Regions from separate parts of the Erythrobacter aurantius genome, predicted to be linked through region 2. Evidence: predicted binding sites of a transcription regulator. Region 2 holds the regulator's gene; the other holds the start of a gene.

Evidence for each region. The regulator LexA, encoded in region 2, represses DNA repair genes until DNA is damaged. The targets are predictions, from matches to a motif close to GTTCCNCNCTTGTTCT.
Region 1: a site for LexA is predicted at 2,320-2,335, ahead of L1K66_RS12700 (S24 family peptidase). Genes of this name have one in related genera too.

Annotation. Positions count from the first base shown of each region.
Region 1 covers NZ_CP090949.1:2,636,033-2,640,301, reverse strand. The annotation lists gene L1K66_RS12720 (acetolactate synthase large subunit) at 1-161, shown strand, start outside; gene L1K66_RS12715 (aldehyde dehydrogenase family protein) at 189-1,565, shown strand; gene L1K66_RS12710 (hypothetical protein) at 1,577-1,996, opposite strand; gene L1K66_RS12705 (hypothetical protein) at 1,986-2,264, opposite strand; gene L1K66_RS12700 (S24 family peptidase) at 2,385-3,068, shown strand; gene L1K66_RS12695 (hypothetical protein) at 3,065-3,607, shown strand; gene L1K66_RS12690 (MBL fold metallo-hydrolase) at 3,684-4,269, shown strand, end outside.
Region 2 covers NZ_CP090949.1:2,244,110-2,248,378, reverse strand. The annotation lists gene L1K66_RS10745 (ComEC/Rec2 family competence protein) at 1-2,242, shown strand, start outside; gene lexA (transcriptional repressor LexA) at 2,271-2,960, opposite strand; gene L1K66_RS10735 (molybdopterin molybdotransferase MoeA) at 3,167-4,269, opposite strand, start outside.

The DNA of each region.
Region 1 (4,269 bases), 390 kb from region 2:
GCGCGAAAGGGCACCGGGTGGAATCGAGCCAGCACCTCACCGAACTGCTCGCGCATTGCCGCGACACGCCGGGCGTGCACCTGATCGATTGCCCGGTCGATTACAGCGAGAACGACCAGATCCTGAACATCGACATCAAGAAACTGTCGGCCCAGCTCTGATCACACTGACTGCAAAGGACAAAAGCCATGCATGAAGTGGTCAATCCGTTCGACCTGTCTCCTGTCGGCAGCGTCCCCACGCATGATTGGGACGCCGTCGACGCGGCGCTGACAAAGGCGCAGGCGCTGTTCCGCGATCGCTCGCAGTGGAAGAAGCCGCACGAACGCGCGGCGATCCTCCACTGGGCGATGGAGATCATGCGCGAACGCCGCGATCATCTTGCCATGCAGGTCGCGGCTGAAGGCGGAAAGCCGCTGATCGATGCGCGGGTCGAGGTAGACCGCGCGATCAACGGGATGGAGCTGTGCATCCACGAAATCGGGGCGCTGAAAGGCACCGAGATTCCGATGGGGCTGACTGCGGCGGGCGATGGCAGGCTGGCGTGGACCACGCGCGAACCGATTGGCGTGGTGGTGGCGGTTTCGGCCTTCAACCACCCGCTCAACCTGATCGTGCACCAGGTCGCCCCGGCGGTGGCCACGGGCTGTCCGGTGATCGTCAAGCCGGCGGCGGATACCCCGCTGTCGTGCTTCGAATTCGTCTCGATCCTGCACGAAGCCGGGCTGGAGCCGGACTGGGCGCAGGCGGTTCAGCCGCCGCGTGACGTGTCGGAAAAGATGGTGAGCGATCCTCGCGTCGCCTTCTTCAGCTTTATCGGATCGGCCGGCGTTGGCTGGTCGCTCCGCTCAAAGCTCGCTCCGGGGACGCGCTGCGCGCTGGAACATGGCGGAGTTGCTCCGGTGATCGTCGATCCCAGCGGCAATCTCGACCTGGCCGTGCCCAGCCTGACCAAGGGCGGGTTCTACCATTCGGGGCAGGTCTGCGTGTCGGTGCAGCGGGTGTTTGCGCACAGCTCCATCGTCGATGATCTGGCCAGCCGCATGGCCGACGCCGCGAGCAAGCTCAAGGTCGGCAACGCCATTCACGAGGATACCGAATGCGGCCCGCTGATCCGGCCCAAGGAAGTCGACCGCGTGGCCAAATGGATCGACGAAGCCCGCGATGGCGGGGCCAAGGTGCTGTGCGGGGGCGAGAAGCTGTCCGACACCACCTATGCCCCCACGGTGCTGCTCAATCCCTCACCCGAGGCGACGATTTCGCGCAATGAGGTGTTTGGCCCTGCCGTCTGCATCTATTCCTATGACGATGTCGATGCGGCGATTGCACAGGCCAATTCGCTCGACGTGGCGTTTCAGGCGGCGGTGTTCACCAATGACCTGTCATCGGCGATGCACACCTATCGCAACATCGATGCGTCGGCGGTGATGGTGAACGACCACACCGCCTTCCGCACCGACTGGATGCCCTTTGCGGGCCTGCGCACATCGGGCCACGGGGTAGGGGGCATTCCCTATACCTGCCACGAGATGACCATCGAGAAGATGATTGTGATCAAGGGATAAGGGGGAGGGGGTTACCCCTCCTCCAGCAACAGCAGAACCGCTGTCACCACCATGCGCTCGTTCGCGCCAAAACGGTGATCGACTTCGCGAATGGTCGCATCGGCGACGAGATGGCCGGGGATGGCGAATTCGTGATCTGGCAGCGCCTCGAGGAAGTTCTCGCCCGCAACCACGGCTTCGATCCCGTCGAAATCGAGCATGAATTCATGCCGCGCGCCTGAAAACGTGATCGAGTGCCACGCGGTTTCCTCATGTGTAAGCAGGCTGGCTTTGCCCTCGGCGAGGGTCAGCACCGCTTCGCGCACCCTGTCGGACACGGTGCGGCGCGGTCTGTAACGGCGCGCGGTTTGCCGAGTCGGGGCCGGCGCATCGGCGGATTTGGTTTCGAACCCGGCGATGCGGGCGATTTCGATCAGCGCTTCATGCAGCATGGCGCATCTCCTGACGAGCATCGGCAACCCGGCCTTTGATCTCGAACCCGGCATGCGCGCACAGTTCGGCCAGCGTTGCATGCCGGGCGAGTTGCGCCAGCTCGTACCGCTCCATCCATTCCAGCGTGCGCTTTTCCGTGGCGGGGCGGGGGATGCGCCCCATCCGCAGATCCAGCACGAAGCGCGGATCATGCGCCGCGAGCCGCCCGAATTTGGTGGCTGGCATATCGTGGCGTCTCAGGAATTGTTCGACTTTGCGTATCAGCATCTGTGGCTCCTGACCTTGTGGGCATCGGGACTCGCGACCCTGCGAATCGCTCGGTGTTCCTGAAATGTTCCATTCGAAATCCTACTTGTCTAGGAAAAATCCGTCATGTAGGAAGGATTGATGGTTAAGTCCGATGAAGCACACCCCGACGGCGCCCGTGCGCGGCTGCTGGAACTGTCGCAGCAACGCGGGGTGAGCCTTGCCCGCCTGTCCGACATGCTCGGGCGCAATGCGAGCTATCTGCAACAATTCATTCGCAAAGGTTCCCCGCGAAAGCTGGAGGAAGGGGACCGGCGGACGCTCGCCACCTTCTTTGGCGTGGCGGAAGAGGAGCTGGGCGGAGGCGGCGAATCATCGCAGGAAAATTCCTACGCACAAACACGTATGCGGCGCGATCCGGGTGACTGGGTGGATGTGCCCCGGCTCGACATCGGCGCATCGGCAGGGCCGGGCGCGCTTCCGGTGAGCGAGCAGGCGTTCGATGCCTTCCGCTTTTCGCGCCGCTGGCTGGCGGAACAGGGGCTGGAGGGCGCGCAACTGGTCGCGATCACGGTCGAGGGCGATTCGATGGAACCGCTGCTGCGCAATGGCGACGAAATCCTGATAGACCGCGCCCCGCGCGCCTTCCGTGACGGTGTCCATGTCGTGCGCCTGGGTGACACGCTGATGGTGAAACGCGTGGCGCAAGCCGGGGCAGGCCGCTTCGCGCTGCTATCGCAAAACCTCGCCTACCCTCCCGTGGAGGTCAGCGCCGAGGAGATGGAGGTCATCGGCCGGGTTGTATGGAAGGGGGGGCGGATATGACGTTTGGTGGTGTAATTTTTGGGCCTACTTTGCTGTTGGCGGCGCAGGCACCCGACTATGTGACGAGTGGAAGCTTTCTGACATTCCACGCAAGCCCGGCTTTCTCCGAGAGCTATGTCAGCGTGGATGTTGGGCGGTTGAAGGGCGAGGATAGCGAGCCCGCATATTGGTTTATGTGGCGCGAGCGCGACAAGTCATCTGGGGAAGTCAGAAAGTCTCGATGGACTGACACGCAAAATTGCGATGCCGCTTCTTCAGTCCTTACATCCCTGCACGGCGTATCCCCGCCGCGAGTGAGCATTCCCGGTTATGAGGTTTCACCAGGGGGAGGAATCAGGATTATGGGAGACGGCGTACATTATGAAATCTCCGTGCGCGCCCACTACTCGGGAACCGAAGGCTCGGACCTTTCTTTCAGTTCGAACGTGGGAACCCCGCTAGCCGAATGGATCGAGGGTTCCCTCGAAGTGCTCGAACCATGTTGGTCAAGCGAAGCCCCGGCGGCCCTTGCGGAAAAGGAGTTCTCGCTCAACCTGTAGGGTGCGACAGTGGTGGGCAGATCGAATTCATCGGCCGGGTTGCGTGGAAGGGGGGGAGGATTTAAGCGATACCTCCATGACAGACACACCCAAGACTCCCCCCATGCGCGCCGCGATCATTCCGGTGACGCCGTTGCAGCAGAATTGCTCGCTGATCTGGTGCACCAAGACGATGAAGGGCGCGCTGGTCGATCCCGGTGGCGATCTCGACAAGCTGAAAGAGGGCGTGGCCAAGGCAGGGGTGACACTGGAAAAGCTGCTCGTCACGCATGGGCACCTCGATCATTGCGGGCAGACAGGGATGCTCGCGGACGAGCTGGGCCTGCCGATCGAAGGGCCGCATGAGGACGACCGTTTCTGGATCGCGCAGCTCGATGATGACGGCGCGCGCTGGGGGATGACGGCCAAGACATTCGAGCCGACGCGCTGGCTCAAGCATGGCGACACGGTGACGGTGGGCGAATTGACGCTCGACGTGATCCACTGCCCCGGCCACACTCCCGGCCACGTCGTGTTCTTCCATGAGCCGAGCCGCTTTGCCATCGTCGGCGACGTGCTGTTCCAGGGATCAATCGGACGGACGGACTTCCCCAAGGGCAATCATCAGGACCTGATCGATTCGATCACGCAGCGCCTGTGGCCGCTGGGCGAGGACGTGATGT
Region 2 (4,269 bases):
GATTGCGGGCGATGCCGATGGCGGATCAATCGCCGTGGGCGGCGTACCGTCAGGGCTGCAAAAGCCTGCAACGCGCCTGTGGCAAAGGGGCGGCGGATTGTCCAGCGTCACGCACATGGCGGCAGCCGGTGCGGAGCGCTTTCTTGCGAACTCCGGCTTTGACCGCGCGCCATGGCTGGCTGTGGTGTTTTCCGCAGGCATCCTCGCCTGGTTCGCCTTGCCCGGCCCATGGCAATGGACTTCAACCATGGGGCTGGCGGCGCTCTTGGCTCTGGTTGCACTGGCGCTTTGGCTTGATCGGCCCGATCGCGATCACCTTCGCCGCTCAGTCATCGTCTGCTCGTTGGTCTTCGCGATCGGCATGGCGGTGATCTGGGCGCGGTCGGAGATTGTCGGGGCACCAGCGATTGAACGGCCTGTTGTCGAGCGGATTCAGGGCTATGTGCTCGAGCGTGAAGATCAGCCTGCGCAGGATCGCATCCGGCTGACATTGGCGGTGAGGGACGCGGAAACGGCCCAAAGCCGGAAGATCAGGGTGAATGTTCCACTAGATGCCTTGCCCTTTGGTCCCACGCAGGCGACCACGGCCTCTCCGGCCATGGTTGCCGAAGGCGCTGTTGTAAGGATGCGTGTCCGCCTGATGCCGCCGGCGAGCCCCATGTTGCCCGGTTCATACGATTTCGCGCGCGCCGCATGGTTCAAGGGGCTCTCCGCCACCGGAAGCGTTATCGGTTCGGTTGAGGTAGTCGAGGCAGCACCTAGGGCGACTGGCCTCGCTGCAGTCCAACGCTGGTTGGCGGCTCATGTTCGCGCGAGAGTGGACGGCTCAGCCGGGACGATTGCAGCGGCGTTTGCCAGCGGGGACAGAGGGGCGATCTTCGAAAGCGATGAAGACGCGATGCGCGATGCCGGGTTGACGCACCTGCTTTCGATCAGCGGGCTGCACGTCAGCGCCGTGATTGCGGCAGGTTATCTGGTTGCGTTGAAGCTTTTGGCGTTGTTTCCGGCCGTAGCTTTGCGGGTTCGATTGCCCGTGGTTGCTGCTGCGGTCGGGGCGGTCGTCGGAATTGGCTACACCTTGCTCACAGGAGCGGAAGTTCCGACGGTCCGAAGCTGTGCTGCTGCCATGCTGGTCTTGATGGCGCTGGCCCTGGGGCGGGATGCGCTTTCGCTGCGCATGGTGGCTGTGGCTGCGGTCTTCGTGCTGCTGCTGTGGCCTGAAAGTGTGATCGGCCCGAGTTTCCAGATGAGCTTCGCGGCTGTGATTGCGATTGTCGCCTTGCACAGCAGTGGTCCGGCGAAGGCATTTCTCGCACCGCGTGAGGAGAAGTGGGTGAAGAGGGTGCTTCGCGGCGCCTTCATGCTGTTCGTGACGGGGATGGTGATCGAAATCGCGCTGATGCCGATCGTCCTTTTCCACTTCCACAGGGCGGGGCTTTACGGTGCCTTTGCCAATGTGATCGCGATTCCGCTGGTCACGTTCATTGCGATGCCGTTGATCGCGTTGGGATTGTTGTTCGATCTGATCGGCATGGGCGGGCCTTTCTGGTGGCTGGTGCAAGCCTCGCTCGATCTCTTGCTCGGGATCGCGCATTTCACAGCCGAGCAGCCGGGTTCGGTGAAGCTGATGCCGCAGATGAGCGGGCTTGTGATCGCGTTGTTCACCGGTGGAGGGCTGTGGCTGGCGCTTTGGAGCGGGCGGGCGCGTTTGCTGGGCCTGATCCCTGCTGTCGTCGCAACCATGATGTTGCTGGCGACGCCGATCCCCGATGTTCTCATTGGCCGTGACGGTCGGCATGTCGGCATCACGGTGCCTGGCGCCGATGGGAGTCGGGAACTGCTTTCGTTGCGGGATAGCAACTCGTCCTATTCGCGTGACAATCTGATGGAGTTGGCGAGTGTTGCGAGCGAACCTGTTCCTCTTGTGCAGTGGGAGGGGGCGCGCTGTTCTCCCGAGTTCTGCGTGATGACTATTCAGCGCGGTGGACGCGACTGGACGTTGTTGCTCGCGCGGAACCGTGAACTCATTGAGGAACGCGCACTGGCGGCTGCTTGCGAACAGGCGGACATCGTTGTTGCGGACCGGTTCCTGCCACGATCCTGCAAGCCGCGCTGGCTCAAGGCGGACCGGCGCTTGCTCGAGCGAACCGGCGGTCTGGCGCTCAACCTGTCATCCGGACGCGTTACCAGCGTCGCCGAAGCGCAGGGCGAACATGGCTGGTGGCGCGGTGCAGGCAGATAGCCCGCCATCTCACCGCGCCCCGCAGCAATCAGTGGTACCGCCGAAGCAGCCCTGCCAGCTTGCCTTGAACCTGGACTTCATCCGGGCCGTAGACCTGCGGATCATAGGCAGCGTTTGCCGGATCGAGCCGGACCATTCCGCCATCCTTGTAGAGATACTTGAGCGTCGCTTCCTCGCCGCGGACCAGCGCAACCACGATTTCGCCATCGCGCGCGGTGTTGGTGCGGCGAACCAGCGCGAAGTCGCCGTCGAAGATGCCGGCTTCGATCATCGAATCGCCCGAAACCTCAAGTGCGTAATGCTCTCCGGGGCCGAGTAGCGCGGCGGGCACAGGCAATGAGCTTTGCCCTTCGAGGGCTTCGATCGGGGCACCTGCAGCGATCCTGCCGTGCAAGGGTATCTCGATCACGTCATTCGCCGGGGAGGGCATGCTCGGGGCCTTGGGCATGACGACAGGCGCGGCATCATTGGCCGGCTTCGTCGAGCGCGGCGCAGGGGTCGCATCCTCTGGCTGACGGATCACTTCCAGTGCGCGCGCACGGTTGGGCAGGCGACGGATGAAGCCGCGTTCCTCAAGCGCGGAGATCAGGCGGTGGACGCCCGACTTGCTCTTGAGATCGAGGGCTTCCTTCATTTCCTCGAAACTGGGTGAAATGCCGGTTTCTTCCAGCCTTTGCTGGATGAAGCGGATCAGTTCATGCTGCTTTGCGGTCAACATGGCAAACTCCGTTTAGGCGCACCTTGGCGCACGGCATCCTTGCCGCACGGTGCTGGAATGGCGCGCTCCCAGAGGCACGCCTTCCCAACGAGGGGCAGGGTGCGGTGCGAAGCACTGTTCGCGCACCGATATGGTGAACGAATGCGGAACGAATAGGCAACCTGTTCCGCCAAGTCAAGCACACATCGTCCGCAAACCCTCAGAACTCAGCCATTCTGGAGGTTGTACACAGGAACAGACGTTCCCGGTTTGGTTTCGGGAGAACCCGCAGCCCGGTCGATCAGGCAATTGGCCTGAGCCAATGCGAACAGGGCGCTCGAATCCTGTGATGCCGCCAGCCGCACCTTGCCGCCTTCGCTTACCCCGCGCAGGAACTCGCGGCGGCTCCCGGTTGCAGGTAATGCTTCCGCGCAGACCGCTTGCGAAACGCGGGGCAAGGGAGAGGCAGCGCCCATCGCCTTGCGCACCAGCGGCAGCGCGAACAGGAAGGCGGTGACGAAGCTCGACACCGGATTGCCCGGGAGGCCAAGCACAACGGTTTCCCCGCGCGTTGCCACCATCAAGGGTTTGCCCGGCTTGATTGCCACCTTCCAGAACGCAAGATCGGCACCCCAGTCCTTCAGTGCCTGCTGGATCAGGTCGTGGTCGCCCACCGAAGCACCACCGGAGGTGATAAGGATCTCGTGCCCCTCTGCCTTGGCCAGCGCGTCCGCCAGCGCCGCCGGATCGTCCGCCACAGGACCGAGCGCGGTCGTTTCCCCGACCAAGGCTTGCAGCATTGAAGCGATCATGACGCCGTTGCTTGCCGGTATCTGGTCCTCTCTCACCTCCGCACCCAGCGGCGCAAGTTCGTCTCCGCTGTCGAGCACCGCCACGCGCGGCGGCGTGAGCACGGGGACCTGCACATGACCCGCTGCGATCGCGAGTGCGATTGCGCCGGGCGTGAGCTGCGTGCCGACCTTCAGCACCGTGTCGCCAGTGGAGAAGTCGAACCCGGCCTTGCGCACATGCCGCCCCGCCGTCGGCAAGGCCTCACCCGGAGTAAGCGCGACGCTGGTTCCGGCAATCTCCGCGTTCTCCTGGATGAGGATGCGGTCCGCGCCGTCGGGCACATGCGCGCCGGTTGAGATGCGGGTGCATTGACCGGGGGCAAGTGTCCCTTCGAAAGGGCCGCCAGCGCGGCTTTCACCCACCCGCTCCCATGGCCCTTCGCCTGCAATCGCATATCCATCCATCGCCGACAGGTCCGCCGGGGGCTGGGTGCGCAGAGCCTTGAGATCGCTGGCGAGATAGCGGTTTGCCAAGTTCG